Regions from separate parts of the Ruegeria sp. HKCCE4148 genome, predicted to be linked through region 1. Evidence: riboswitches for the same ligand, from Rfam matches in the RefSeq annotation. Region 1 holds a riboswitch; each other region holds the start of a gene.
The links. Region 1 has a riboswitch for cobalamin ahead of I9187_RS08010 (DUF1636 domain-containing protein). Riboswitches for the same ligand answer to the same signal wherever they lie in the genome.
Positions count from the first base shown of each region.

Region 1 (7,590 bases):
CGCCGCCGCCGGATGCGAGGCCCAGAGCGGGAAGGTCGATTGGGCCAGCGCCACGGCGCCAAAACTGATGAGCGCAAGAACGATCAAAGCCCATTCCAGCGGTCCTGCAGCAGGCGTAGGCGGCAGGGTGCCCGCCGTTAGATTCTGCGCAGCGATTTGCAGAACGAAGTAGCTGACCGATGTTGCACCCGCATAGATGACAGTGCGCCGGGTCAGCGCACCGGGCGCTGCATCCGCAAAGCCTTGCGCCAGCAGGTAGGCGACGCCAAAGATCAGGATCACACCCAAGGCAATGGCCTGAACAGATTTCCCGTCGATTCCGAACACCGAAGCCACCGCACCATAGATCAGAATGCCGGTTGCAAAGGCCAGCAATACATTGCGGGCACTTGGTACTGCCACCGGCCCCGGACGGCGAATGGCGGCCACGTTGCGCACAGCTTCACCCGCGCTCAGGAAGGCGTGGGCCTTGTAGAGCGAATGCGCCACAATGTGCAGCAGCGCCAGCGGGAACAGGGCAAGACCGCACTGCATGATCATGAACGCCATCTGGGCAATTGTTGACCACGCCAGGGATGTCTTGACCGCGGGCTGCGTCAGCATGACCAAGCCTCCGAACAGCGCGGTGAAACCGCCCAGCATGACCAACAAGGCCATAATTCCAGGAGCCACCAGCATCACATCCGCAAAGCGGATCAATAGAAACCCGCCCGCATTGATCACGCCCGCATGCAACAGGGCCGAGACCGGGGTTGGTGCTTCCATCACCTCGGTCAGCCACCCATGGACCGGGAACTGGGCCGAAGCCAGTACGGCCGCCAGTGCGATGAACAGGGCGGCGACAATTGTGGTTACTGTCGGCTGTGCTTCTGACAGGATCGTAGCGATGTCGGTGGTGCCGTAGCCGATGATCAGCAAGGCAACGGCCAGACCAAGCGCAACTTCGCTGATTCGCGCCACAACAGCCTTTTTGCGCGCTGCGCGTTGTGCCGTGGTACGTTCGGGGTAGAACAGCAGCAGTTGATGCAGTGCCAGGCTTGTTGCAATCCAGGCGACCAGCAGTTGGACGATGTTGCCGGACATCACCAACAAAAGAACGGCGGCCAGCGCGACAGACATCCAACCGCTAAAGGCACCCTGCCTTGGTTCTCCGTCCATGTATGTTGCAGAGTACCGCAATACGATCCAGCCAATGAAACTGACCAGAATCAACATTGTGGCGCTTACAGCATCCAACCGGACCGAAAGGCCCACTCCCCAAAAGCCGATCATCGTCGAGGTCCCGGACCCTTTTGCAATTAGCAGCATGACCGCCAAGGCAGACACGCCAAATGCCGCCAGGGCCGCCCATTCTGCGACTTTCGGCAAATTGCCCGGACGCATCCCCGGATGTCGGCTGCAGTAATATGCAGATCCCAACAAGATCATTGGACTTAGGAGGGGTAGAAGCAGGTAACTCATGCGTGTGTCCCTTGACGTTCGATACTGACTCGACTTGTTCCGTTCGACATATTTCGCAGTGCAACATAAGAAAAATACATTGTTTGATGTGTTTCGTTCATATAAATAGAACGATATGCCGCTCAACTATCATCACCTGCGCTACTTCTGGGCCGTCGCTCATGACGGGAACTTGACCCGCACGGCGCAGCGTTTGAATCTTTCTCAATCGGCCTTGTCGGTGCAGATAAAAGAACTGGAAGACCGGCTTGGTCATCCGCTGTTTGAACGCCGGGGCCGCAAGCTGCATCTCACCGAAGCCGGACATATCGCTCTGGACCACGCCGATGCGATTTTTGCGACAGGTCAGGAACTTGTGGCAACCTTGCAGGACGCGGGGAATACGCGGCAAGCTCTTAGGGTTGGGGCACAGTCCACCCTTTCTCGCAACTTTCAGATTCGTTTTTTGCGGCCCATTTTGGCGCGCGCAGACGTCGAGGTTATTTTAAGGTCCGGTAGCCCAAGCGAGTTGCTGGAGGGGCTCGAAACGCTGAATTTCGACCTGGTCTTGATGAACCACGAACCCGCAAGCGACAGTTTGACCAGCTTTGTCACTCATCATTTGGCCGAACAACCGGTGAGCATCGTCGGAACCCCCGATCGTCTGAAACCGACACGTTCAATACGGGATCTATTGGAAGAACAACCCTTCATCCTGCCCACAACGAACAACAGTGTCCGCACGGCTTTTGATGCCATGGCCAGCCGCATGTCGGTGCGCCCTCAGGTGGCAGCCGAGGTGGACGACATGGCGATGATGCGGCTGCTTGCACGGGAGGATATCGGGCTGGCTCTGGTGGCTCCGATCGTTGTTCAGGATGAGTTGATTTCGGGTCGTCTGGTCGAGGCGCAAGAGCACCCGAAAATCAAGGAAAACTTCCACGCGATCACGTTCAAACGCCGGTTCCCGAACCCTTTGGTGCAAGAGCTCTTGTCGCATGGATCGGACACGCAGGACGGTGTCTGAGGTCAGTCACCACGCGCGGATTTGAACAGGTACAGGAAAACAAAAAGAGACCCGATAGACGTTGTCACGATACCCACGGGCAGTTCCTGTGGGGCCAAGAGCAGGCGGGACAGAATATCCGACAGCGTCAGCAGAATCGCCCCTACGATGGCCGAGGTAATCAGCAGGTTTCGGTGCAGCGTACCAGCAATGCCGCGCGCAATATGAGGCACCATCAGCCCAACAAATCCGATGACACCAGCCACGGACACAAAACTGGCCGTAGCCAACGCAGCCACAAAGAACATTCGGAATCGAAGACCCTGGACGGGAATTCCCAGTGACGACGCAGTGAAATCTCCGGTCAAAAGGGCATCCAGCCAGCGACTGCGATAAAGCGCGTAGCTTAGGATCAGGGCAAGCCCGGTCAGGACCAGTGGAAAGGTCTGCCATCGGGCAAGACCCAATCCGCCCAGCATCCAGAAGATAACCGAATGCGCCGCACGACTGTCGCCGGAAAAAATCAAATAATTTGTAATCGCGGAAAACAGGAAAGACACAGCCAAACCGGCCAGGATCAGCTTTTCCGGCGCACTTGTGCGCAAACCCTGAACCAGAGCCAGAACAATGCCAGAGGCTATTAGCCCCCCGCAAAACGCCGCCAAAGGCAGGGTCCAGACCCCCAGCACATCGCCAGTGACCGTTATGACAAGAACGGCCCCAGCCGCCGCCCCCGAGGACAGGCCAAAAAGGAACGGATCGGCCAGATCGTTGCGCGTGGTTGTTTGCAAAACCACGCCAACTACGCCCAGCCCTGCGCCGATCACAGCGGCGAACAAGGCTCGGGGGAGGCGAAGGTCGAAAACGATCCGATGCACCGGGGACATTTCACCTTCTGTCAGGCCGGTCCCCAAGCCAATGGCGGTAAAGACCTCGGCCATTGGGATCGAGGTTGTGCCATAGATCGTAGACAGCAGCAAAAGGGCGGTCAGAATGACCGCCCCCAGCAAGATCGATCGGCCCAAATGGACCATGTCAGTTGGTCTCCGGATGCATCGCATTGGCCATCTTTTCAATGGCTTCAATATTTGCCGGTCCGGGTGTCAATTCCTCGTAACGCAGGCCGATCCAGCGCGCGTTCTTGACTGCATCGGTTTGTGACATGACAGGATGATCTTTCAGAAACTGGAAGGTATCTTCTGCACCATTTCCTGTTTGATAGTCCAGTAGCACCAGGAATTCCGGGTTTGCGGCTGCCACGGTTTCCCAAGAGGTGCGACCCCAGCTGGTATCCATGTCATGTGTGACGTTTACACCCCCCGCAGCGGCAATCATGGCGTCCGGGATGGCGAATTTACCTGCGGTAAAAGGCGCATCTGCCGGCCCGTCCAGCAGGAAAACACGAGGTTTATCCAGATCGGCGGTTTTTGCCTCAAGGGCATCCAACTGGACTTTCCAGCCCAAGACAAGGTCTTCCGCCTTAGCCTCGACACCCATCACCTGGCCCAAACGCAGGACGTCGTCAAACAGCAGATCCATGCTGGCTTCGGGGCGGTCTTTGTTCAGGTGCACGCAGCTTTCGGTCAAGACCATGGTCTTGATGCCAAAGGGTTCCAGCGTGTCTGGGGTCACTTCGCCACCTGGCTGCATTCCGTAATACCAACCAGCGAAAAACATATCGGGTTCGACAGAGACAAGGTTTTCAACTGTAGGATATTTCGGAGCCAACTCGGGGATGTCGCCGCGCTGTGCATCAAAATCCGGGCTGGTCTTGTACCAGCCTGTGATGCCGGTCAGGCCGACGATCTTGTCTTGCAGACCCAAAGCAAACGCCATGTCAGTCATGTTCATGTCGTGAACAACGAGCCGTTCTGGCGTTGTTTCAAAAACCAGTGGCTCGCCGCAATTGTCCACTGTAATGGCATCCGCGGCTGCGCCGCTTGCCAGGCCAGTGAACACAGCCACAGGCCAGAGTTTCTGCATCATTGTAAGCTCCTGTTATGATGACAGTTTACGTTTTCGAATATCCAGAGCAGGGATCATGCGGCCCTCATGCTGGAAACACAGATAATCCACTCCAAACGTGTCGCGGACACGATCCGTTGTCAGAACATCGTTGACAGGGCCAAACCCTGTCAGACGTGTTGATTTCATTAACGCCACATGAGTGGCAAATTCCGGGATCATGACCAGATCGTGGACGATCATGACAACCGTCACGCCCAATTCAGCGACCAAAGACAACATGTGCCCCTTGGCATCCGGGTCTAGGTGATTGGTCGGCTCGTCCAGAAACAACAGAGACGGGTTTTGAGCCAGCGCACGTGCGATATGCGCCCGTTGCCTCTCACCCCCCGATAGCTGACCCATAGGTTTGCGGGAAAGGTGCATTAAACCCGTTGTTTCCAAAACCCGGTCAAGATCTTCCCTGTGCTCAGACGCGGACTTGTCAGCCTTGATCGGAATTTGGCCAAGTGCAACATAGTCGTGCAATCGCAACCGACTATCCGGCATTTCCTGTTGGCCAACCACAGCGATCGTCCGCGCGCGTTCATGGGCCGACAAGGTGCGCAGGCTTTGACCTTTTATCTGCACATCACCCAGCGCAATACGTTCGATTCCGCAAAGCAGCTTGAGCAGCGTAGTCTTCCCAGCCCCATTCGGTCCCGCAATCGCCAGAATTGATCCTTCTTCCAAGCCAAAGGACACATCCTGAAGCAGCACATCACCGTTCAAGGCATAATATTCTAGGTTTTCGACAGCCAGGAAACTCATGACGACCTCTGCGATGGCAAGGCAGGCATGCGCGACAAGGTTTTGGTGAACAGTGTTAGCGGGCGGTCAGTTGCGTTTGTCCAACCATCGGAACTGAGCTGATATTGCCCGGCGAATTCCACCACTGCATCCAGATCCTGTTCCGAAACGATGTCACCAAACAAATACTGCGCCTTGCCCGGTGCCTGAAAACCGACGGTGGTTGGCCGGTCGCAGCCCGCCATGCACGCGACCTCCCGGATTGCAAACCCTTCGGGCAGTTTTCGCGCCAATGCGCCACTCACTTGATCGGTGGACATCGCGCCTGTGCATGTCGTGCATACAAGTAGGAAATGATCTGCAGTTTTCGTCATTGTGCGCACCGGTTACCGCTGATCAAACTACAATACAATGTTATAACATTACTATTTTGAGAATCGCGATCTTTTCGCGAGGCCACAGCACAATAGGTATTGGGGTTGAGGATAAAGCTATCAGTCACCTGTTGCATTGTCCGCTCTGCTTGAAACCAAGCGCGGACAGAAGGTGCCAAAAATGGAAACACGCGAAAACCGTGCCATCAAAGCCTCCTTCCAGGACGCCCCGCCCCGGGTTGGTTAAACATCGGATGGCAGGTCTCCTGACTTGCGGGTCAAAGCTTGGCCCACCTTCCCAACCCTTTCGGGGTCAGTGGCGCAGTGGCGTCGCTCTCCGCTTACAGTTGCGGGGGCAGTCACGGACTTGGCGCAATACAGCGCCGCACCGTATTCCCATTTTCATCCCTTTCGGAACCATCCAACTCAGCTAGGCTGGCGGTGCTGGACTTGTCAAGAAGGAGAAGCAGTCGAGCCGATCCAAAACATCTGGGCGCGGCTCACATTCACGTTGGCCGGTTCTAGCCTGGTTGATATCAATAGTCGGAAACCAACAAGAAGTCCGGCGCAGCGTCTTCTTCGATCTGTGAAAACCGAGGGATGGAATCTTCGAAGACATTATCCGTACGGTCATCATTCACAGTCGAAACCTCTCCAATAAGGCAATCGCCGTGTTCTGCCCAGAATGCGTGCCAGACACCCGGCATAAGGGTCACGCTTTGCCCCGGTTTCAGCCGCAAATGCTCACCTGGTTGCAACGTAACAGGGCAGGCATCGCTGGGTACCGTCACTGGCGTGTTCCGGTCGATGCCCCCGTCAGGGTCAGATGCGTAAATCTCCAGCACCAGATCACCCCCGCCGCGATTGATGATGTCCTCGGCCTTTACGATGTGACGATGCATCGGAGACAGTTGTTTATCTTTCGAGATCAGCAATTTTTCCGCATACAACATCCCGCGACCTGATTTCAGATCATTCACCTCACCATTGCGCAGAGTGAAGAGGAACAGGCCGAGTTCGTCAAACCGACCCTGAGCGTAATCGGTGATGTCCCAGCCCAGCCCCCGACTGCGGATCGTTTCAGCTACAGGACTTCGCATCTGATCGGGCGACCAATCGGCAAAAGGTGGTAACACGGCTCCAAAGGATTGTATGAAAGCCTGCGCTTCGGACTTGATGCGGTTAATTTCGGATCGTTTCATTGGTTTTTCCAAGAATTAAAGCTCATGCGCCCAGGGCGGCTCGGCCCCGGCACGGGATACGGTTACAGCGGCGACTTCGGCTCCCAGTTCCATGGCCGCGCGCAACGCTTCTGGGGTCAGGTTTCGCACGCCTTGTTTGGTCAGTTTCTCAGCACGGCTGAGTGCGGTGAGCACACCAGCATTGAACGTATCGCCGGCACCGATCGTGTCTACGACCTGCACCTGTTTCACCGGCACCGAAACCTTTGATCCATCTGCCAGATACCCATGTGCGCCATCACCGCCCCGGGTCACTATCAGGGCCGTTGGCCCGGCCTGCAACAACAACGCGGCTTTCGCCGACTCGGGCTCGGTACCGGGAATGATCCAGTCCAGATCCTCGTCGGAAACTTTGACGATATCGGATTGCGCGATCATGTGGTTCAGGCGTGTTCGAAACCGGGCCTGATCCTCGATGAAGCCCGGACGGATGTTCGGATCCAGCATCACCGCACGTTCGCCACCATGACGCTTCAACAATGACGCGTAGGCATCCGCGCAGGGCTCACACGCCACACTAATACCCCCTAGATACAAAGCAGAGACTGCTGGAAGCTGATCTGGCATATCTTCCGGCGTCAACATACGCCCAGCCGTGTTTTCATCGACAAAGCTGTAGGTTGCGTGCCCATCTTGAAGTTGAACAAAGGCAAGTGTGCTGGGGCGATCCGAGACGATCACATGCGATGTATCAACGTGACTGGCGTTTAATGCGGTGATCAACTGCTGGCCGAACATGTCCGTTGAAATGCCCGTCAGCATCCCCACAGATACG
Region 1 is NZ_JAEDOS010000002.1:596,639-604,228, reverse strand. Features, by position in the region: gene I9187_RS08035 (proton-conducting transporter membrane subunit) at 1-1,461, opposite strand, end outside; gene I9187_RS08030 (LysR family transcriptional regulator) at 1,577-2,467, shown strand; gene I9187_RS08025 (iron ABC transporter permease) at 2,470-3,480, opposite strand; gene I9187_RS08020 (ABC transporter substrate-binding protein) at 3,482-4,432, opposite strand; gene I9187_RS08015 (ABC transporter ATP-binding protein) at 4,445-5,221, opposite strand; gene I9187_RS08010 (DUF1636 domain-containing protein) at 5,218-5,574, opposite strand; cobalamin riboswitch at 5,813-6,011, opposite strand; gene I9187_RS08005 (D-lyxose/D-mannose family sugar isomerase) at 6,111-6,776, opposite strand; gene I9187_RS08000 (carbohydrate kinase) at 6,792-7,590, opposite strand, start outside.

Region 2 (7,590 bases), on a different contig from region 1:
ACCCATTTCTTAAAGTGTACCTCTCTCGGCCCGGCGCCGACATTAAGACGCTGCTCGGATGCCGCCGCGCCAAAGTCCGTGATTCCCAGCTCTTGCAAAAAACGTTTTGCGACTCCTTCACACTTCACTTCCCTAGTGTAAGGCAGCACTCTCACTTCGATTTCAGGAAACCTATTGAATGAGCCCCATAAGGGCAGTCTAGTAAATTGCAAAGACCGTCGATCTGCAAATTCGCGGAAACTATCAAAGCGTTGAAAGGCGGAAACCATTTGCGAATACGCCGAGTCTAATCCAGTGGCAGGGTGACGCAAAAAAAGAATACATGTTATTCTATAACCCAAATCCTCAAAATAGTTCTTAATTCGTTCCAAGCAAAGCGGTTCGCGCATAATCACAAACATTGTCTCTGAAGAAATTAGGAGATCTGGGAAGCCTGCGCCCGTTATCTCTGCGGTTAGGCTTTGAATTAACCCGGACAAATCTGTCCGCGCTGGCAATCCAGATATCGCACGCACAAGCTGGTGGTGTGCGCCATTCGTGTTCTGCCCTGCACTCGGAACGAACAGCCCGTGGTGATTAAACCAATCTCTATTGTCCAGAAGAAGTGTTTGAATTGACGTCGTTCCAGTCTTAGGCGCGCCAATATGCAGATAACAGTGCCGTGAGATGTCAAACTACCTTAACTATCAAGTCTTTGCCCGAGTTCGTGTTGTGAAAGCCTGACACCAACGTCACTTTGAAGTCAACTGGCACATATAGCACCTTCGGGTGGCGTTTATGATCGGGCTTTATAGAGAGCATTCCGGGCCATCCAGCCTGAAGCCGTTCGACCCTATAGCACATGTCAGAAGCTGAGATATCGGGTCTGGTAGCGTGTTGCCGCGCATTCGAAGAAGACAGTCATCGCCACCAAACACACCCAACCCAGTGCGAAGTATTATGTCCCTCATTCGGTCTAAAACGAAATTTCATGACAACGCGAACGGAATGGACTAAGGACTAATGCAAGAGAAGCCAAAATATCTGGACGAATTGTGGAATACATAGCATTTACCTTCGAGATGGGGGTCGTTTGCGCCCTTCTCGCTTTCACTGTTTTCCTGTTTGTGTCCGAGATCGTCAGAATTGATCTTTCCGCAATATTGGTTTTGGTTCTTGTCGGCTTGCTAAGCTACGCGCCCGGCCTTGAGAATCTGGCGGATGTGCCGCGTCTGTTTGATGGATTCGCGTCAAACGCAGTTATCTCGATCATTGCGGTCATGATTGTTGGCGCTGGACTGGACAAAACTGGCATCATGAACAAGGTTGCGGCTGCTATTTTGAAATATGGCGGCAAGTCGGAAAACCGGGTTCTGCCGATCATATCCGGAACCGTTGGCGTCATTTCGTCTTTCATGCAGAACGTGGGCGCGGCCGCATTGTTTCTGCCGGTTGTCAGCCGGATATCCTCGCGATCTGGAATACCTCTGTCGCGCCTGCTTATGCCGATGGGGTTCTGTGCGATTCTGGGCGGCACGATGACGATGGTGGGGTCTTCACCGCTGATCTTGCTTAATGATCTGATCCAGACAGCAAATGACGGATTGCCGGACTCTCAGAAAATGCAACCGTTCGGATTGTTCTCGGTAACGCCGATCGGTGCGGTATTGATCCTGACCGGCATCGGGTATTTTCTGTTGCTGGGGCGCTGGGTTCTTCCCGAAGCGGAAGGGGAAGACAACACTGGCACCGGTCAGGGCACACAGGAGTATTTGCAGAGGGTCTACGGGCTAAAGGCAGATGTATTCGAAGTTGTTGTGCCCGCGGAAAGCCCGCTGGTGGGAAAAATTCTTGCCGATATCAACCACGAGAGCCACCTGTACATCATTTCAACTTTCTATCGCGGTAAAACCTCGATGGTTCAGGTTCTGACCGCAGAAATCGCGGCCCCTTGTCGGCTGGCTATTGTCGGACGACGTTCTGAGGTTCAGGAATTTGCCACGAAATACGGTTTGACCGTTCTTCCTGATCTGGACATTTTTGTTGAAGAGTTCGCCCCCACCAATGCCGGCGTGGCCGAAGTGGTTATCACCCCGGACAGCAAACTGATCGGGAAATGCCCGCGTGAGCTTTTGTTCCGCAAGACTTATGGCATGTCGCTGCTTGCCATTCACCGAGGGGAAGAAACGCTCAGCCACGTTGAGACTGAAGATCACGAATCCACTCAGATAGGGCTTGAAAAGTTCCATGCCGGGGACATGCTTGTTGCGCATACCCGTTGGGACAACCTTATGCGGATCACGCGCGATCCCGATTTCGTTGTGGTGACAACCGATTTTCCACAGGATGAACTGAGGCCGCAGAAGGTCGGGTGGGCCCTTGCCTTTTTTGCCATTTCATTGTCCCTAATCCTGTTCACGGACGTGCGCCTTTCGCTGTGTCTTCTGACCGGGGCAGCCGGAATGATGTTGACCCGCGTGCTTAGCGTGGATGAGGCCTATCGTGCCGTTGGATGGAACACCGTCTTCCTGCTCGCCTGCCTCATACCTTTGGGACAGGCCGTGCAGAACACCGGCACAGCTGCATGGATCGCACAGCAAATCATGGTCATTCTTGACGGCTGGCCACTTTGGTCGCTTCAAGCAGGCATTGCCGTTCTGGCAACAGCGTTTTCATTGGTCATGTCGAACGTTGGCGCCACCGTTCTGCTCGTACCACTGGCCGTATCAATTGCCGTGGCTGCAGGAGGCAACCCAGCAGTCTTTGCACTCACAGTCGCCATATCAACCTCGAACAGCTTCATCATCCCGACCCATCAGGTCAACGCACTGATCATGGGTCCGGCCGGATACAAGGTCATGGATTTCGTACGCTCGGGCGGCATTATGACTGCTTTGTTCCTGATCGTTTCGTTGGTGATGATCAACGTCCTGTACTAGCGTAGCAATCGGGGCCGGATTTATGGGCTGACCAACCCCGACTGCCAATGACACCTCACTGGAAAGCCCAGGCTGGACCTTTACGCCGGACCTCGCCCTTGCGGAACAACCTCGTACCCTGGCTCTTCCGGTTCATCATCTTCCATCTCCGGCGGGAAACCGGGGGCTGTGATGTCCAGGCCTGTCGCCTCTTCCAGTCGTTTGATGATATTCGGCGACAGCTCGCGATCCCCATACCGGGCAATGCCATCTTCAAAAATCTTGATCATGACCGGGTTCATTTCCAGAGGCACCCCGGCGCGGTCAGCGACCTCTTGAAACAGACCAATGTCCTTTTTCACCAAGTCCATAGTGAAAGAAATATCGCGCGATCCGTTCAGGATGACCTGACTTTCCGTTTCATGCACAAAGGACGTACCGGACGAGATTTTTATCGCCTCGTATGTTGTGTTCAGATCCATCCCGGCAGCCTTTGCCGTGACCAGCGCTTCGGCGCAGGTGATCAGGTTGGCCGTGGCCAGATAGTTGGTCATCACCTTCAAAACCGAGGCAGAGCCCAATTCACCAGTGTGCAAAACACGCCGCCCCATGGTGGTCAGAAACGGCAGAATTCGCTCAAAAGTCGCACGATCACATCCCGCGAAGATCGAGATATTGCCGGTGGCCGCCCGGTGGCACCCGCCCGAAACCGGGCAGTCCACTGCCGCGCCTCCGCGTTCGATCACCTCGGCCCCCAAACGCTTGACTTCGGCCTCATCGGTTGTCGACATCTCCATCCAGATTTTGCCGGGGCCCACTTCGGGCAGCATCTCTTGCATGACCGCATCTGATGCCGCAGGCGATGGCAAGCAGGTGATGACGGCATCGCAATCGCGCATCAACTGTGCCGGACCTTCGGCTGCCTTTGCGCCAAGGGCGACGAACTCGCCCACCAGATCCGCGTTCAGATCATGCACTATCAGATCAATCCCGTTTCGCAGCAAGGAACCCGAAAGCTTGCCGCCAACGTTTCCCAACCCGATGAATCCTACTTTCATATGTCGCCTCTCCCTGCTGGCTTGTACCCGTCATGCGATCACGGATTTATCTGACCATTCATGCCGCCCAACGACAACCACAGGTCGCTTTTCACACCCACACCCTGATGTTACGCGCAACGCGCTTGACAAGCGGGCCAGCGGTGCCGCATGACCCATTCGTTGGTGTCGGCAAGAGCCGATGAAAAGGGAATGCGTCAACGGATCTTCCGCCAAACGCAGCCGCCCCCGCGACCGTGACCGGAGAGGGTGCCCAATGCCACTGGCCAAGGCCGGGAAGGCGGGACATCCGACAGAGGACCCTGACGTACCGGGCCTCTGACATCCGCAAGCCGGGAGACCTGCCAGCACCCGAAGTTGAAACCGGGCGGGGTGTTCCGGTATCGGGTCCATGTTGCAACACGTGGCCCGCTTGAAACCCCGTCCCCCGCGAAGAGGATTTGGGGGGATGAGAGACATGACTGAGACCACACCGGTCGAACTGCTGGTCTGCACGACCTGCCGCCGCGGGCTGCCCATCGAAGACGATGCGCAACGCCCCGGCACTTTGCTGCACCAGGCATTGGAACAAGCCGAACTGCCTGAAGGCATCACCCTGAAACCTGTCGAATGCCTTTCGAACTGCGATCAGGGCTGTTCTATCGTGCTGCGTGGTGGTCCCGATCGCTGGACCTTCGTTTACGAGAACCTGAACGAATTAGACCATGTCGATGTAATCGTCGACGGCGCAACCAAGTATCTGGCCACCGAAGATGGCCTGGTGAAATGGCGCGAGCGCCCTGAACATTTCCGCAAAAACTGCGCCTCGCGCATTCCCCCGATTGGAGCCTGACATGTCGAATCTCGAAAAACTTCCCGTCACCGTGATCACCGGCTTTCTGGGCTCGGGAAAAACAACGCTGGTCAAACACCTGATGCAGAACCCTCAGGGCAAACGTCTGGCCGTCGTCGTCAACGAGTTTGGCGATGTGGGCGTGGATGGCGATATCCTGAAATCCTGCGCCATCCCGGATTGCCCTGCGGAAAACATCATGGAGTTGGCAAACGGTTGCATCTGCTGCACCGTCGCGGATGACTTCATCCCGACCATCGAGGCGCTGATGGCGCTGGAACCGCGCCCCGAGCATATCCTGATCGAAACCTCTGGCCTCGCCCTGCCAAAACCGTTGTTGAAGGCGTTCGACTGGCCGGATATCCGCTCAAAGATCACTGTCGATGGCGTGATCGCTCTGGCCGATGCCGAGGCCGTCGCCGCCGGTCGCTTTGCCCCGAATGTCGAAGCTGTCGATGCCCAGCGCCTCGCCGACGACTCGATCGATCACGAAACGCCGCTGTCCGAAGTGTTCGAAGATCAGATCTCGTGCGCCGACATTATCCTTCTGACCAAGCCTGATCTTGCAGGGCCCGAAGGTGTGGCCAAGGCCAAAGAAGTGATCGCCGCCGAAGCCCCTCGCCACCTGCCTGTTGTCGAAGTCGCCGAGGGCGTTGTGGATGTCCGCGTTGTACTGGGTCTGGAAGCCGCAGCCGAGGACGACATGGATGCGCGTCCGTCGCACCACGACGGTCACCACGATCACGAGCATGACGATTTCGAAAGCACCATCGTCGAGTTGCCGGAACAAACCGATCCAGCTGATCTGGTCGCCAAGATCGAACGTCTGGCGACCGAGCTGAACATCCTGCGGGTCAAAGGTTATGCGGCAGTACAGGGCAAACCCATGCGCCTGCTGGTTCAGGCTGTGGGCGCACGCGTCCGTCACCAATATGACCGCCCATGGGGACCAGAGGAAGAGCGCCGTTCGCGTCTGGTTGTTATCGCCGAGCATGACGACATCAAAGAGGCCGAAATCCACGCGATCCTCGCGGGCGTCACCGAGGCTGCCGAGTAAACCATGCACGTCGTCTTCCGCGAAAGCCACGGGCTCGAGGAAACCGAGACCCCAACCGATCTGGGCCAAAGCCCGGCGGATCTGGTTGTTTTGTCCTTCTCGGACAGCGACCTCGGCGCTTTCGCGGCGGGCTGGCATCGTGGCGGCGGAACCGAGGGGCGAATGCCGACGCTTCGATTGGCCAATTTGACCGCGCTCAAACACCCTCTGTCCGTCGACACCTATGTCGAGCAGACGTTGGACGGCGCCAAGGGCATTCTGATCCGCCTGATTGGCGGCGTGCCTTACTGGTCCTACGGCTTGCAACAGGTTCTGGCGCTGGCGCATGCTAAGGGCATCGCGCTTGCCGTTCTGCCCGCGGACGGGCGAGAGGATACGCGGCTGGATGACTACTCTACCCTGCCCGTTTCAACGCTGCGCCGTTTGGCCCATCTGTGTGACACCGGTGGTGAGGTCGCAGCGCAAGCCGCATTGGCCCAGATGGCCTTGGCAGCAGGGCTTTATGCCGGGCCGGTGATGGGCGCAAAGACCCTGCCTGAATGCGGCGCATGGTGCCCGGATCGCGGTGTAATCCCAACGGATACCGCGTTCGAAGGCGACGCAAAACGTATCGTCGTCACGTTTTACCGCGCATATCTGACGTCGGCCGACACTGCCCCAGTCGCAGCTCTGATCCGCAGTTTGCGTGCGCGCGGATTTGCGGCAGTGGGCCTGTTCGCACCTTCGCTCAAAGCGCCAACTGCTGCCGATTGGTTGCGCGAGACGCTTGGGGCGTTGACCCCCGCTGCCATCATCAACGCAACGTCCTTTTCGGGCAAAGGCGCGTCGGGCACGTCTCCGCTGGATGCCGCCAATGTGCCGGTGTTTCAGGTCGCTCTGGCCACCTCGCGCCGCAAAGCCTGGGCTGAGGCGGAACGCGGTCTCTCGCCTGCCGACCTTGCCATGCATGTTGTCTTGCCTGAGGTAGACGGACGAATTTCGGCGGGCATCGCCTCGTTCAAAGAACCGGGCAAACGCGATCCTCATCTGGAATACTCCCGCTTTGCCCATCGGGCCGAGGCCGAACGGATCGAAGCCATTATCGACCGGGTATCAGGCTGGCTGCGCCTGAACGACAAACCAAAGACGGATCAGATCCCGGCGCTTGTGCTGTCGACCTACCCCGGGAAAGACTGGCAGATGGCCCATGCGGTGGGTCTGGACGCGCTGGCATCCGCCGAGGCGATGCTGTCCGATCTCCAGAACGAAGGTTATGACACCGCGCCAGCAGAACCGATTGCCGAGACTCTTTTGGACGCTCGGATTTCATGGCCGCTGGACGAGTACTTGCAAGCGCTGACCTATCTGCCCGAGCAATTGCGAACCGACCTTCGAACGGTTTGGGGCAAATGCGAAGACGATCCGGCCTTTGCAGATGGCGCGTTTCACTTTACAGCTCTACGCCGGGGCCAAGCTCTGGTCGCGCTGCAACCCGAACGCGGAACACCGGAACTGCGCGATGACGATTATCACGACCTTTCGCGCACGCCCCGTCACAGCTATGTCGCCTTTTATTTGTGGCTGCGCAAAGGTCTTGGTGCGGACGCGCTGATCCATATTGGTGCGCATGGCACATTGGAATGGTTGCCCGGGAAGTCCGTTGCACTGTCTGCTGATTGCTGGCCCGAAGCGCTGATCCGCGACCTGCCAGTGATCTACCCCTTTATCGTCAATGACCCCGGCGAAGCCGCGCAGGCCAAGCGTCGG
Region 2 is NZ_JAEDOS010000001.1:943,212-950,801, reverse strand. Features, by position in the region: gene I9187_RS04645 (hypothetical protein) at 1-401, opposite strand, end outside; gene I9187_RS04640 (SLC13 family permease) at 1,062-2,918, shown strand; gene I9187_RS04635 (NAD(P)-dependent oxidoreductase) at 2,999-3,955, opposite strand; cobalamin riboswitch at 4,102-4,319, shown strand; gene I9187_RS04630 (DUF1636 domain-containing protein) at 4,413-4,787, shown strand; gene cobW (cobalamin biosynthesis protein CobW) at 4,789-5,844, shown strand; gene cobN (cobaltochelatase subunit CobN) at 5,848-7,590, shown strand, end outside.
Region 2: linked by a shared signal. The riboswitch ahead of I9187_RS04630 (DUF1636 domain-containing protein) and the one ahead of I9187_RS08010 (DUF1636 domain-containing protein) in region 1 are both predicted to bind cobalamin.

Region 3 (7,590 bases), on a different contig from region 1:
TCTTCCTGCATTTCGGTCATCTTTGTTTGCAAGTCCTGCGCGGATTTCATCATCTTGGCCATGTCGCCCAGACCGCCAAGCCCGCCGAGTCCTTTCAGCATAGGTATTCTCCTGTGTCTCTGTTTGGTCTCTAGATACGGCCCGTCGAAGCGCGGCACAAGGGTTGTCCCGCCGGTCGGAGAGGTCTTTCAAACCACGCGGACGTCGTGCAAGCCGTCTGTCTCGGTAACCGAGCAGCAGATCGATTTCAGGGTTCTTGGATGGTCGTAGTCCCAGGGACGACCGCGATGCATTGTTGCGCGCTCGTCCCAGATCAATACATCGCCGACGGACCAATGGTGCGAATAGACGTATTCGGGCTGCGTGCAAAACGCGATGGCTTCGTCCAGTAGGGACTGACTTTGTTCATGCCCCATGCCTTCGATGGCAAAGGCGTGCGAGGCGATGAACAGGGCTTCTTCTCCGGTTACCGGGTTCGGCCAAATCGCGCGCCATGGGCGATCTGGCCATCGCGTCATTTTTGGCAGCGCAGCGAGGTCGGCTGAAATTTTTGAACGGGAATGCGACAACCGGTGCCAGATGATGGCGTCCCTAAGAACGGATTTCAGACGATCTGGCATATGCGCCCAAGCGGCGCGGGTCGATGCGATCTCGGTTTCGCCGCCGGATGGCGGGACGACTTTTGCCGTCAGAATATTGATCAGCGCCGGCGTCGGCAGGAACGTGCTGTCTGTGTGCCACAACATGTTGGCCTGCAAATCCAACAGACGCAGATCGTCTTTCGCACGCAGCCCATCCTTGGTTTTGTTTGTCAGTTCGGGAAGCTGAAACTCAACATCGCGACCCGCTGCCATGGCTTCACGGTTTTCCAATGGCCCAAAAAGTTCGGCAAGGCGAATGTGGTCCGCATCAGATATCGATTGGGCCGGAAACAAAAGCACAGAGCGGGTTTCGAATGCGCGCCGGATTTCCGGAAAGTAACGCTGTTTGGTAACGTCGCGCAAATCTAGGTCGTGAACGACCAATCCGAAACGTGGGTGCAGTGGTGATGTTCGCATGAAATCCCTCCCTGGCATCATGGAAGGGTGTACCTGTTTGAAGGGTCGATCTGCTTCGTTTGCGACACGGGATCGAGCGCTTTCGGGTCAGTCTTCTTCGAACGGGTCCCACTCATCTTCAACTTCAGGAAGCGCTTCGGTCTCGACCTGGGCGGCGCGTTGTTCCGGCGTCTCGATCTTTGTGATCTTTGCCTTGGGGAATTGCGCCAGCACCGCCTGAACCAGAGGATGCTTTTCAGCTTCGGCCTTCAAGGCCAGCTCGGCCTCATCTCGCACTTCGGCAATTGTCGGCGTATCCCCGTTCGAGACGATCGAGACAGCCCACCGGTTTCCGGTCCAGCGTTGCAGGGCAGAGCCCAGCCGGGGCGCAAGGTCTGTCGGTGCATTCGTGGCTGGGGTGAACTCGATCCGACCGGGCTGATAAGACACAAGTCGCACGCCGTTTTCCACTTCAACCAGAAGCTTCACGTCGCGGTTGGCGCGGATCAGTTCGACCACGTGCTCAAAGGTCGGGTACCGGGCCAGGGCCGTCTGAGCATCCTGTGCCAATGCGGCAACCGGCGCGCCGCTTGAACCACGTGGGGCCGAGGCGTATGTGGATGCGGGGGTGGCGCTGGCCTGCGCGGGTGTTGCACCCTGCCGAGACATCAAGGTGCCGCCGCTAGGTCCACCTGCCGGAGGCGGCGGGGCGTCCTGCAGCCGTTTGACCAGTTCTTCAGGGCTGGGCAGATCAGCAACATGGGTCAGGCGGATAACGGCCATCTCAGCGGCCATCATGGCATTGGGCGCGGCCGAGACTTCTTCGAGCGCTTTCAGCAACATCTGCCACATCCGGGTCAGAACGCGCATCGGCAGGGCCTCTGCCATGTGTTGGCCACGGCTCCGTTCGTCCGGAGAAACGGTTGGGTCTTCGGCGGCGTCTGGCGTGATCTTCACGACGGACACCCAATGTGTGATCTCAGCCAGATCGCGCAAGACAGCCAATGGGTCAGCACCTTCTGCGTATTGGCCGCTGAGTTCTGTCAGTGCGCCTGCGGCGTCGCCCCGCAGGATCATGTCCATGAGGTCCAGAACGCGGCCACGGTCCGCAAGGCCCAGCATTGCGCGAACCTGTTCGGCAGTGGTTTCACCCGCCCCGTGCGATATCGCCTGGTCCAGCAGCGAGGTTGCATCCCTTGCAGACCCTTCCGCGGAGCGCGTGATCAGCGCCAGCGCATCTTCTGCGATCTCAGCGCCTTCCGCTGACGCGATCTTTTGCAGAAGGCCGATCATATCCTCGGGTTCGATCCGGCGCAGGTCAAAGCGCTGGCAGCGGGACAGAACTGTGACCGGCACCTTGCGGATTTCAGTGGTTGCAAAGATGAACTTCACATGCTCGGGCGGTTCCTCAAGCGTCTTGAGCAGCGCGTTGAAAGCGCTGGTCGAAAGCATGTGGACCTCATCGATGATGTATATCTTGTAACGCGCGCTGGCGGCGCGATAGCGGACACTGTCGATAATCTCGCGAATATCGTTCACGCCAGTTCGGCTGGCGGCGTCCATCTCCATCACATCGACGTGGCGGCCTTCCATGATCGCCACGCAGTGTTCGCATTGGCCGCAAGGTTCGGTCGTCGGGCCGCCATTACCGTCGGGCCCGATACAGTTCATACCCTTGGCGATGATCCGTGCGGTGGTGGTTTTTCCGGTGCCGCGAATGCCGGTCATGATGAAAGCCTGCGCAATCCGGTCCGCTTCGAACGCGTTTTTCAGGGTGCGCACCATGGCATCCTGACCCACCAGATCGGCAAAGGTTTCCGGGCGATATTTGCGGGCGAGAACCTGATAGGCGGGGCTGGGCGTGTCGGTCATGTTTTCTCGGTCGGATTCGGTGCTTCGGCTCAGCGTAGTGGTCGCTGCCTTCCGCGTCCACTGCGAGGCGCGATGATTTTTGATTTAGATTCTGACCGGATTCGCACTAAGCTGGTCCAACAAAATTTATGGTGCATTTTCGTTAAGAGTTCTTGGTGGAGGACACTGGTTTATGTCGCAACTGGTTATCTATGCCCTGCAAGTCGCGGGGGGTACACTTGCCCTGACATCGATGCCCGGACGGGGCGGGGATTATGAAAGGGATCTGGATACGATTGCCGCATGGAAGCCGGGGCTGGTTGTTTCAATGACAACGGACGTCGAGATGCTCCAAAACGGGGCGCAGGAATTCGGCAGCGATATCCAAAGCCGCGCCAGCCGGTGGGTGCATCTGCCGATCGAAGACTTTGGCGCCCCTACGCCTGCAGTTGAAGAGGCGTGGCCCTCGATCAGCGCGGCCGCCCGGCATGCTTTGACGGGTGGAGGGCGGGTACTGGTGCATTGTCGGGGCGGCTGCGGCAGGTCGGGAATGGTTGTTCTGCGGCTGATGGTCGAATGCGGCGAACAGCCAGACAAAGCCCTGGAGCGTTTGCGGGCGCTGCGTCCTTGTGCCGTGGAAACAGACGCCCAATTGGCCTGGGCAGCACAGAATTTTCAGGCTCAAGTCGTATAGTCTTAGGCCGAAATCTGTTCAGGCGCGTGCACGGGTTTGCGAGGCCGCAGCTTTGCAACCTCGATCATCGCGCAGGGTGGGTCTGTAATGATGCCGGATGGCAAGGCGCTGAACGTGTTTCCAAAGATCAGATCGGCGTAAGCGTTCAGGTCCTGCGGCTCTGCTTCAGGCTGTGTATCGCAAAAGATGCGAATTCTGTCTGATTGCGCTCGGAAAGTTGCGTGGCATCCTTGCGTGCAATGTGACAATTCACTGCCACCTTCAAACTCGAACCCGTCGCTTGTGGCGGCTGTGGCCTGCTTCATCGCCTCGGAAATTGAGCGTGCCAGCCGCGCCAGGGCAGGGCAGGTTTTGCCCGTCCGCTGACACACCGTTGCACTGTATTCATGCGTCTTCGTCTTCCAGATCATCCTGCGCCCTCCGCGCGTGGTGGGCAGGAGAGTTGGGTCAGGTGGGACGGCAACGTGCTGTCAGGACCTGCCCGGACACCCCGCCCGAGTTTCGGTTTCAGTTCCGATGGCAGGTCTCCTGACTTGCGGGTCATGGCTTTGCCGACCTTCCCAGCCCTAGGGGCCAGTGGTGTTTTGGCATCGCTCACCGCTTACAGTTGCGGGGGCAGTCGCGGATTTGGTTTGCGCCCGGATGACCAGACTGAACCGCACCGTGTTCCCTTTTCATCCCGACCCCTTGTGGGGGACAGGAACCATCACACAATCGCTAGCGTCTGATCCGGTTCCGAGTCAAGCTGATCTTTTACCCCGACGTGTGGTCATGCTGGATGGGGGGAACGTTCCTCTTTAGTGTTTAAAATATTGAAGCCAAGCAATTCAGTTTTTCAGTGCAGGGTCAGGGATCATGTTGGACGCAGAGCAGACGGTGTTGGCTGAAGATTTCCTTTTCCCATCCGGGTCCACGACCCTTGCAGCACGGTTGTACCGACCGCTGTCAGAGCCTGAAACCGTGGTTGTGCTGAATAGTGCAACGGGTGTGCCGCGCGACTATTATCGCCACTTCGCACAGTGGCTAGCGGCCGAGCGGGGTATGGCGTGTCTGACCTATGACTACCGGGATTTCGGGCATTCTCTGACCGGCCGTATGAAGGATGCGCGTGCAACAATGGCGGATTGGGCTTTGATCGACATGCCAGCGGCGCGGGCGGAAATGCGCAGGCGTTATCCTGATGCGCAGCAATGGACCATTGGTCATTCCGTTGGTGCGATGCTGGGGCCTGTTCAGCCCGACATCGACCAAATCGATCGGATGATTTGCGTGTGTTCGGGGCTCGTAACCCTCAGTGATCACCCATGGCCTTACCGTGGATTGGCCGGTGTTTTCTGGTATGGACACGCACCGGTACTGGTCAAAGCACTTGGCTATCTGCCGGGAAATGCGATCGGGTTTGGTGCGGACTTGCCGGGCTCGGTCTACTGGCAATGGCGCGAATGGTGCACGGCTCCTTTGAATTATGTACCTGAAATCGGACAAAACCTTCCTGAGGCGCGTTGGGACGGCTCCGGTAGACCCGTGGATTTGTTCACTTTCGAGGACGACCAGATGGTCCCGCCCGAAGCTGTCTGGCGGCTTGCCGACCTTTATGGCGCCGAGGCTAAGCGGCACCTGCTTAGGTCTGATGACTTCGGATTGTCAGAGATTGGCCATATCGGAGCTTTTGCTCGGCGTAATGCGGCAGTTTGGCCGAGCCTGATCGCGTGATCAGGCTCGACTTTTGAATTACCGAGTATTTTTCGCTTAACGCCCTTTATGCAGTTTTCGATCCTTCATGACACCCCGCACCATCTTACCGAACGCTTTGTCCCGTGCCCGGGATTGGGCGACGGTTTCCGAGTTGCGCTGATCTTCGCGCCGAAGCTTTCGCCATCGATCCAAGCGGGCAGGGTCAAGCACGCCTTGTTTGATCGCCCGCTGTACAGCACAGCCTGGTTCGGATTCGTGCTGACAATCTGAAAAACGGCAGTTCAGGCCAAGTACGGCGAGGTCCGAGAACACCTCGTCGATACCGTCCTGAGCTTCAAGCAGACGCAATGCGCGCATTCCAGGCGTATCAATCAGCCAGCCGCCGTTGCGCATCCGGTGTAACGCGCGCGCCGTGGTTGTGTGCCGACCGCGAGCGTCGTTCTCGCGAATACCTGACGTCGCCAAATCCTGATCGGTCAAGCCGTTGGACAATGTCGTCTTGCCAACGCCTGACGACCCAACCAGTGCTCCGGTCTGGCCTTTGGGGCACCAGGATAAGACCTTTTCCAATTCCGTTAGGTCTAGCGCGTTGATCGCCAGAACTGTCAGAAACGGGTCCAGAGCCTGCACCTGTTCCGAGAAACGATTGGGGTCATCCGATTGGTCAGCCTTTGTCAGGACAACAACCGGGTAACATCCTGCCTGATGTGCAAGTGCCAGATAACGCTCTAGCCGGGGCAGGTTGAAATCAGCGTTGCACGAACTGACGATGAACAGCACATCGACATTGGCAGCGATCAGTTGCGTCGCAGCGCCTGTACCGGCGGCGCGCCGGTGCAACAGGCTGCGCCGGTCGAGTAGATGTTGCACGCGATTGTCGTCGTCCGTGAGAACCCAGTCTCCGACGGCATAGCTGCCGGTCGATTGATCAAGGGTCAGCAATGGAGATTCGCCCTGCGGATTCAGCCCGATCAGGCGGTCCCTATGAACGGAAGCGATGCGAAAAGGCGTGCACGAAGGATGAGCCGCGTGTTGCGCGGCAAAGTGAGAGGACCATCCAAGGTCCGAAAGTGAAGAATTCATTGGTCTGCCTGTTGTCAGAAACAGCAATCCCAACGGATGGCGATCGCGCATCCCCGGGTCATGTGTTCAGGCAGTCAGCAAGTAGTGTGAGATCAGAACCGCGCTGCCCGAAGGGTTTTTGTTACAATCATAAAGCCCTCCTGTGGCTAAGGTTCATGAAGTGAGAGGTTGGACATCGACCCAAGCGGGGCTCGTTGTGGCTGCTTCCTTCCGGACCTGACCAGGTTGGCGAGGCGCTCGCCCGCGCCAACCTCTCGAGTCTGGATATAGGGAAGGTGTGGGCAAAAGACAACCCGTCAGAATGTCAGGCGAATACGTTCGAACCCATTGGAATCTGATTCCAGCAGTCTGGCTTTGAACGGGCGCAATTCGTTAATGTGTTTTAACGCACCCGGACCGGTTCGAAGCACGGATTGTGTACCTGTTTGGGGTGCCAGCACAAAAGGATAAGGTTGCTGCGCGATTGGATCAGGCGGAAGGCGATCGGACAGGTAATCCCGCACCAAATCCTTGATGTCCAGCGACGGCAGATTGATGCGTTGGGCCGTGGAAGCGGCGGGGAAATGCCCACCACCGCTGACGCGGTAATTGTTGCTGGCCAGCACTAATCTCTGTTCAGGAAGAACCGGCTGGCCTGCGTATTTCAGGTCGCGAATCCGTCTGTTAGCAGGATCGATCATGCGCCCCTCGGCGTTGAAGCGCGCTGGTTGCGACGGATCAATTTTATAGGTCAGGCCAAAGATGACGTCGAAATTGTACCCGGCGCGTTTGGGGTTGATCAGATCCGTTTCGACATCACAGGCAAGCTGGTTGAACATGCTTGCCGACATTTCAAGCCAGTCCAGCACATCTGCGCCGCTGATCTGGATGGCACGCAATTCGTTGGGAAACGGATACAGATCCGCAACATGGCGCAGGCATATTTCTCCTGCCGGAACATCCGTAAAGTGCCTGGGGCCTGCGCGGCCGCCGCTTTTACCGGGAGCCACGACTGACAAAAGCGGTAATTCGCCCGGGGCGGATCCATGCAGGAAAGGACGCAGAGCTGCAGCCTGTGCCGCGGCAACCAGGGCCAGCCCGCGATCTGGTGCGCAGAAGCTGAAATAGCTGTGCATGGTGTCAGCCACGTGCGCCACAGGTTTGGCCACTGCGCGACGGGTTTGACGATGGGCATTGGCAACAAGGCGCACCAAGTCATCGTCTTCATCGACCTCAGCGCCATTTTCACAG
Region 3 is NZ_JAEDOS010000001.1:482,284-489,873, forward strand. Features, by position in the region: gene I9187_RS02425 (YbaB/EbfC family nucleoid-associated protein) at 1-101, opposite strand, end outside; gene I9187_RS02430 (TauD/TfdA family dioxygenase) at 189-1,058, opposite strand; gene I9187_RS02435 (DNA polymerase III subunit gamma/tau) at 1,146-2,942, opposite strand; gene I9187_RS02440 (protein-tyrosine phosphatase family protein) at 3,082-3,582, shown strand; gene I9187_RS02445 (hypothetical protein) at 3,585-3,992, opposite strand; cobalamin riboswitch at 4,083-4,305, opposite strand; gene I9187_RS02450 (hypothetical protein) at 4,438-5,295, shown strand; gene rsgA (ribosome small subunit-dependent GTPase A) at 5,332-6,360, opposite strand; RNA gene ffs (signal recognition particle sRNA small type) at 6,519-6,617, opposite strand; gene I9187_RS02465 (bifunctional 2',3'-cyclic-nucleotide 2'-phosphodiesterase/3'-nucleotidase) at 6,657-7,590, opposite strand, start outside.
Region 3: linked by a shared signal. The riboswitch ahead of I9187_RS02445 (hypothetical protein) and the one ahead of I9187_RS08010 (DUF1636 domain-containing protein) in region 1 are both predicted to bind cobalamin.

Region 4 (7,590 bases), on a different contig from region 1:
GGGCCGATGTGTTGACCAATCGTCGGCAAAGCGCAGCAGTTCAAAATCCCGCGGCGACAAGTCTACCGTTTCTCAATTCAAGCGTGTCCGGGGCCAATGCCTGACGGAAGGATGGCGCATGGCTGACCAGTAAAATGGCCTGTGGCAAACCCTGTAGTATCTCCAGCAGGCGGGCTTCGTTCTGGATATCGAGCGCATTTGTTGGTTCGTCCAATAACAGTGCCCGGGGTTCCATCGCCAATACGGTGGCAAGGGTCACAAGACGCTTTTCGCCCCCCGACAATTTATGTGTTATGCGATCACGCAAGTGCATCAAGTCTAGATCAGAGAGAACTCTGTCGACGATGGCGAGAGCATCGTCCTTGTTGCGCCCTAGATTGAGAGGCCCAAACGCGATGTCTTCTGCCACAGTGGGGCAAAACAGCTGATCGTCAGGGTCTTGAAACACCAGTCCGATCTCGCGGCGAACCTCGTGAAAATCGGCCTCGGTGCGCCGATCTTTTCCAAGGGCGATCACACTACCCGAGGTTGGCTTTTGCAAACCAAGCGCAATTCCAAACAGGGTGGATTTCCCTGCTCCGTTAGGTCCTGCAATCGACAGGCGTTGCCCTGGTTCAAGCGTAAGCGAGGCGCCGTCCAGTACGGGTGCTTGACCGGGATAGGCGAAATGAATGTCTTCCAGCTTGAGGATCGTCATGCGAAATCCAGACAAAGAAGCCCAATGCACACTATGCATAGAGTCGCCGCAAACACGTAGTCGCGCAGGGTCAGGTTAAATTCCTGCAGCAAGAGAAGCCGTCCAGAGAACCCTCGGCATTTCATCGCTGCTAAGATTCGCTCGGACCGTTCGATGGCGCGGACCAACATCATGCCAACCAGATAGCCAAAGCTGCGATACGTGTGCCAATTAGTGCCCGGTCGAAACCCACGGACCTTCATCGCCGCGCGCAGGCGCATATATTCCTCGCGTAAAACTTCGATGTAGCGAATGGTAAACATCAGAAGGTGGACGAGTGCTTCGGGACAGCGCAGTTTATGCAACGCGTGGCCAAGCGTAACCGGTTCCATCGTTCCAACCAGAACCATCAGGGACAATATGACGGCGTTAGCTGTCAGCGCAATCTCAGTGGCTTTCCAAAGGCCTTGCCAACTGGCCGGAAACCCAAACAAGTTGAACATCGCATCCCCGGGCGTGGTAAATGGCAAAAGTACCAACATGAAGATGATAAAGCTGTCCATCATCGCCATACGTTTGAGCGTTCGGCGAATGGGCAGGCGAGACATCAGCAGCACTCCGATAGAAACAGCCAATGCCGCAATCAGCCCTGGAATGGTGCTGAGCGAGACCGTGACAATGGAAAAAACACTCGCCACCACGATCCGCATCCGAGGATCCAAGCCTTGGATCACCCAAAAGGATGCACCCGTACCAGTCTCGGCCAATGTCTTGGCCTGGGGTTCCAGGGCGTGGGCCATCAGGAGGTCATCTTCTTGCGTGCGGCGATGTAAAAGCCGATTCCGAACAAACCAATGATGTAACCGATGCCACCCAGGATCGTTTGCAGATCATTGTGTTCACGATAGGAGGCAATCTCGCGTCGCAGCGGGCGGGTTTCGTCTCGGACCGCCTGAGCAATTGCGGCGCGTTCTTCGTTCGTCAATGATGCAACAGTCACCTGCGTCCCACCTTCCTTAGGGGCAATCATTGCGGCAGTTTCGACCACGTCAGCTTCAACACCCATTATCGCCGCGACATCGGCAGCAGGCATGGTGACTTCTGCCACATGCCCCGCGCCCAAGTCTGCTTTGAACGTGTGTTCTACCGGGTTGGTCGGGGTGTAAAGGAAGAAACCATCTGTATCGGTCAGTGTTCGTCCCAACTCAGCACCATCGGGCCCGTACACGATGACTTTTTGGTTTTGCGCCATATCGCCGTTTGAAAAGCCCAATTCGCCTTCGATTGCATCGCCTGCAGGAAAGACCCCTGCGATAACTTTGTGGGCCAGCGCAGGAAGCGGCATCAGTGACAACGCAAAAACAACGAGCAGTTGCCTCATGCCGATGCGCCTTTATAAAAGAGTTCTGGTTTAACCTGACGAGCCAGTAAAATGGCGAACCCGGTCAGAACCGCTTCGACGGCCATGACAGGGACGTGAGCAAATAACACAAGCTTCGCAGCCGGCAGGAATTCGTCGCCCGACAGCGCCAGCGATACTGCGACAAAAGCCGTCGTAGCTGCGATTGAGAAAGCGCCGCCTATGCCGCCCCAAACTGCTCCTTGAACAGGCGTGCCCTTGGCGATCAGACGACCGAAGATTATCCATGTAAGCACCGCCGGAAGGGCGATGTTGACTGTGTTGATCCCAAGCACTGTCAGTCCTCCAAAGCCGAAGAACACAGCCTGAAGCAGCAAGCCAACAAAAAGCGCCGGAAAGGCCGCCCAGCCGAGCAAAAGCCCGGCCAGACCGTTCAGGATCAAATGCACAGAGGACGGGCCGATCGGAACATGGATCAGTGAGGCGACAAAAAAGCTGGCTGACAACACCCCGGCAGTGGGAATGCGATCCAGGTCCAGCGATTTCAGCCCCATGGCGATCCCGCCTGCTGCCGCGATTGCGCCGCCAATCACAACAGGGTTCGAAAGGGCTCCGTCCACAATATGCATATGGGTTACTCCAGATCCCAGGCGCGGATCCAGATCACAGCGTCCTGACTTAGTTCTTTGCCTTCATGTTCAGTCTTCGGGCCCGAACCCAACGCTGCGAAACCCCAGTAGCCTGCTTTTGGCACGCCAAAGGTGAAATAGCCGTTTTCGTCCGAAATTGCGACCAGTGCGCCGCCTGGCAGTGGGGAAGCAGTTGCGTTTTTTGCGCCGTTTCCGGCCAAGTCGGGTTCCGCGGCCATGTATTCGATTTCAATCTCTACGCCAGCCACTGGGTTGCCCTCGCTCAATACACGTCCCGTGAAGGTCGAGCCAGCGATGATGTTATAGGGCTTGTTCAGCGGCAGTATTTCGGTAGCCAAACCTTGCGGCTGGTCCCAGTCGGTGGGCAGCTCGTTTCGGTTCAGATATGCCTTGGTGACCTGCTGGATATAGATATCCTCAGATTCCTCGTAATAAGGCGCAGGTACCGTTACCACGACGTAATCGCCAGAACGTTTCACTGGAACCGAGCCCAAAAAGGCCTTGGCCGTGTTCTCGGGGCCTTCGAACGTGGTTTCTTCCAACGTACCCAACAAATCGGTCTTTTCGCCGTTGTGGATCACATAAAATTCTTCTGGCTTTTCCAGGGTCATCACGTGCCCGGCTTCAAACGGATGCCAGAAGACCAACTTGACCGGAACGTCACCAGGACGATCAATCATGGTATCTTCGGTGTATTCCAGCAGGAAATGAGCCTGAGCCATCGCAGGCAATGCAATGGCAGCTGTTGCCGCCAACAAAAAGTGTTTCACAAACAAGTCCTTCTCACGTCGCGCCTTCCCCGGCACGCATTGGTTTTTGACATTGGGGAATGCGAAACCATTTGCTCAAATAGGCAAACAGTTTCGGCGCACACCCCGTCGCCGACGATCAACGCCCATTCCGAGGGCGCATGTTCGGCAGGTCTCCTGACTTGCGGGTCAAAACGCTTGGCTGGCCTTCCCGGGCATATCCCAGTGGCACGATCAGCCGCGCTCGCCGCTTACAGTTGCGGGGGCAGTTGCAGAATTGGCGAAGAAAAAGCCGCACTGCATTCCCTATTGCCTCCGGGTGAGTCCCCGGAACCGAACATGGCGCGTTGATGGCAGAAAAACTTGTACACGGTCAACTCTCGTTTGCGGCATCGCTTAGGGCAATACCGAATTTCAATAAGGTGTTTCTGCCGTGTAGTTGCGGCTCGGTGCATAGAGGTGATCAGTGTCACTGTCTGACAATCAGTGCGGTGACCTCAGATTTGATGCCGAAGCATAAGTATCCCGGCTTGTGAAACCAGAAATTTACAATACGCACAAAAATTGGACTTTTCCATTGCCGAAACCGGTTTCGGAAACGCAAAATGATGGAATGACAGCGAATCTCAACACGCGACAGCGACAAATCCGATCCCGGCGCGCCTCGGCGACTGGACGGGTGAAGCTTGATGAACTGGCCGATCAACTCGGCCTTTCGAAAAGCACGGTGTCGCGGGCATTGAATGGGTATTCCGACATCTCAGAATCAACGCGAAAGCGGGTTGAGGTGACGGCGCGCAAGATGGGGTATCGCCCGCTCAGCCACGCTCAGGCCATCCGAACGGGGCGCGTGCGTGCCATTGCAATGGTCATCAACAGTGAAGAACCGGATCGGCACAATCCGTTTTTCCAAGACTTTCTGGCAGGGGCTTGTGAAGCTGCCAGTGCGTCTGACTGGACGATGACAATTTCGACCGCGAAGTCGAAACAGGACATGCTGAACATGCTGGGCCGTTTGGTTGAAGAACGTAAGGCCGACGGATTTATACTGCCGCGAGCCGAAGTCGATGATGCGCGCGTTGGATACCTGAAGGACTTGCAGGTGCCGTTCATCCTTTATGGGCGGACTGGCTATGGTCAGGTCGGGTTTCAGGACGATACGTCGTGGTTTGATATTTCCGGCGAAACAGCCATGAGCGACGCGGTCGAACGTCTGGCCCGTTTTGGTCACAGCCGTATCGGGTTTGTCGGCAGTGATCCAAAGTTCAACTACAGCCACCTGCGTCGGGATGGCTATGTCGACGGGCTTAGGGACGCAGGATTGCCAGTTGATCCCGAATTGATACGCGAAGGGGCCCGCACCCGCGAAGAAGGGGCCGCTGAAGCGCGCGCTTTATTGCGTCTTCCTGTCCCGCCGACCGCGATTGTATTTGCGACAGACCAAGCGGCACTGGGAAGCTACTCTGTCTGCGCAGAATTTGGCCTTGAGATCGGGCGCGATGTCTCGGTTCTTGGATATGACGGGGTCCCGGAATGCCAATACGCCAGCCCCGGGCTAACGACGTTCAGCGTCGACTCTAAACGGGCAGGTGAACGCCTTGCTACGATGCTGATACGTCAGACCCGAGGAGAAGAACCCGCAACTTTGCGCGAACTCAGTCAGGCGGTGCTGATTGAACGCGACTCTGACGGACCGCCGCTGCTGACCTCGAACGAGTTGGCGAAAAAAATCAAACGATCCATGGAAGACAATCGGGGAGGAAACCGACCATGAAACTTACACCAAAAGCAGCCAAGCTGATGCTCGGCTCTTCGTTGGCAATGGCGCTGACGGCAATGTCGGTACAGGCGGACACGATCCGTTTCTGGACGACCGAAGAGCAGCCCGAGCGTCTGGCGAAACAACAGGAAATGGCCGACCAGTTCAAGGCGCAGACCGGCACGACCGTTGAGGTGATCCCTGTCACAGAAACAGATTTGGGCACCCGCGCGACAGCAGCTTTTGCCGCAGGTGACTTGCCAGATGTGGTCTACCACCCGTTGCAGTACGCCCTGCCGTGGGCCGAAGCTGGCATTCTGGACACCGAAGCTGCGACCGAAGTGATCGAAGAACTGGGCGCTGATACTTTCGCTCCGGGTGCTTTGGGCATGGCTGCGTTCAATGGTGAAACCGCCTCGGTTCCGGTGGATGGCTGGACGCAAATGGTTGTGTACCGGAAGGACCTTTTTGAAGAGGCCGGTCTGGAAGCGCCCGACAGTTTTGCAGATATTCAGGCCGCACTTGAGGCGCTGCACAACCCGCCAGAAATGTATGGCTTTGTCTCGGCCACAAAAGTTGACGAGAACTTCATGAGCCAGGTGCTGGAGCATGTATTCCTGGCAAACGGCGTCAGCCCGGTTGGCCCCGATGGCTTCCAGCCGCTTGATGAGGCCAAGACCACCGAGGTTTTGGATTTCTACAAGGCCATTTCCAAAGCCTCGCCTCCGGGTGAACTTTTCTGGAAGCAATCGCGTGAGCTGTATTTCGACGGTAAAGCCGCGATGATCATCTGGTCGCCTTTCATTCTTGATGAACTGGCCGGTCTGCGGGACAGCGCCCCTCCGACCATCAACGACGACCCGACATCGCGCGATCTGGCCAGCAAGACCGGTATCGTGACCAAATTGTCGGGCCCGTCGAACCCCGATGGCGCGGCCTGGGGCGACGTGCGGTATTTCGGTATCACCAATGATGCGGACACCGACGCGGCCATGGAATTCGTAAGGTTTGCCATGGATGACGGCTATACCCAGACGCTGGCCATTGCGCCTGAGGGTAAGTTCCCCGTGCGCCGTGGTAATGCAGACAATCCGACTGCATTCTCTGAAGCCTGGGCGGAACTGCCTGTCGGTGTCGACCGTAAGGCCCCTCTGGGCGAGTTGTATGAACAGGCGATGATCGATGAGATCGTCGGTGGTCTGGACGTGGCGCAGCGTTGGGGCGTAGCCGAGGGTCAATTGGCGCTGGCGTCGAAAATGATCAACTCTCAGGCCATCAATCGTGTTGTACGTCAGTACATTGATGACGAGATCGACGCAGCCGCAGCGGTTGCAGCCATGAACGAAGAACTGGCGAAGGTTCAGTAATCAAGTGGCATCTGCAGCGGCGTGCGCGCCGCTGCACTTAACCCTTCGAGGTACCCCATGACTTCGGCCACCCCACCGACCGGAACCGGGGCGTTAGCCAAACGCGAGGCGCGTCTGGCCTGGACGCTGCTGGCTCCGACCGTGATCAGCGTATCGCTTGTGGTGATCTTGCCTTTGCTGGCAATCTTCTGGATCAGCTTCAAGCCATTTACCCTGTCCGATCTCCGCCCACCCGCACCGGTTGTGCGTGAAAGCCTGCGCGGATCGGGCGACGATCTGCGGATTGAATACCGTCTGCGCAACTCTAGTCAGGAGATCGCAATCGACGGCGTCACCCTTAGTGACGTTCTGCCCGACGGTGTCGTTGCGGGGGACGTTGCCGCCCCCTGCGTTTTGGACGGGCAGGACCTGTTTTGTGACTTCGGCACTCTGGAAGGGGGCCAGCGTGAGCGTATCCGCATTCCTGTTGCCGTCGACGGCGATCCCGATGCCTTTGAAGACGTGGTCGAAGCGTCAGAACCGCGTTTGACTGGTAGTGGACCGAACGTTCTGACCAACTTTGAATTCAGCCTCGAAAACTATGCTCGCGTCTTTGACGGAGCTGAGTTCTGGGGCGTGCTTTGGGTAACGTTGTTTTACACGGTGTTCGGGACCATTGGCGCCTTGGTTATGGGCCTGTTTGCAGCGCTTTTGCTGAACAAGAGCGTCAAAGGGCAGGGGGTCATCCGGGGCCTTTACTTGTTTCCCTATGTCGCTCCTGTCATTGCGGTGGCCTTTACCTGGGTCACGCTGTTTGATCCGTTTTCGGGTTCAGCCAATGCGCTCTTGATCCAGATGGGTCTGACCAGTGCGCCGATCAACTTTTTCGGCGAACGCCCTCTGGCACTGATCATGGTCACGGTGTTCGAAATCTGGCGCTATTTCCCGCTGTCTTTCCTGTTCATTCTGGCGCGGATGCAATCCATTGATAGCAGCATGTATGAAGCCGCTGATATGGATGGAGCGTCGCCCTTCCAGAAGTTCTGGTTG
Region 4 is NZ_JAEDOS010000008.1:5,729-13,318, forward strand. Features, by position in the region: gene I9187_RS17475 (hypothetical protein) at 1-104, shown strand, start outside; gene I9187_RS17480 (ABC transporter ATP-binding protein) at 41-697, opposite strand; gene cbiQ (cobalt ECF transporter T component CbiQ) at 694-1,476, opposite strand; gene I9187_RS17490 (cobalt ABC transporter permease) at 1,476-2,057, opposite strand; gene cbiM (cobalt transporter CbiM) at 2,054-2,665, opposite strand; gene I9187_RS17500 (DUF4198 domain-containing protein) at 2,671-3,456, opposite strand; cobalamin riboswitch at 3,585-3,788, opposite strand; gene I9187_RS17505 (substrate-binding domain-containing protein) at 4,049-5,209, shown strand; gene I9187_RS17510 (extracellular solute-binding protein) at 5,206-6,561, shown strand; gene I9187_RS17515 (sugar ABC transporter permease) at 6,619-7,590, shown strand, end outside.
Region 4: linked by a shared signal. The riboswitch ahead of I9187_RS17500 (DUF4198 domain-containing protein) and the one ahead of I9187_RS08010 (DUF1636 domain-containing protein) in region 1 are both predicted to bind cobalamin.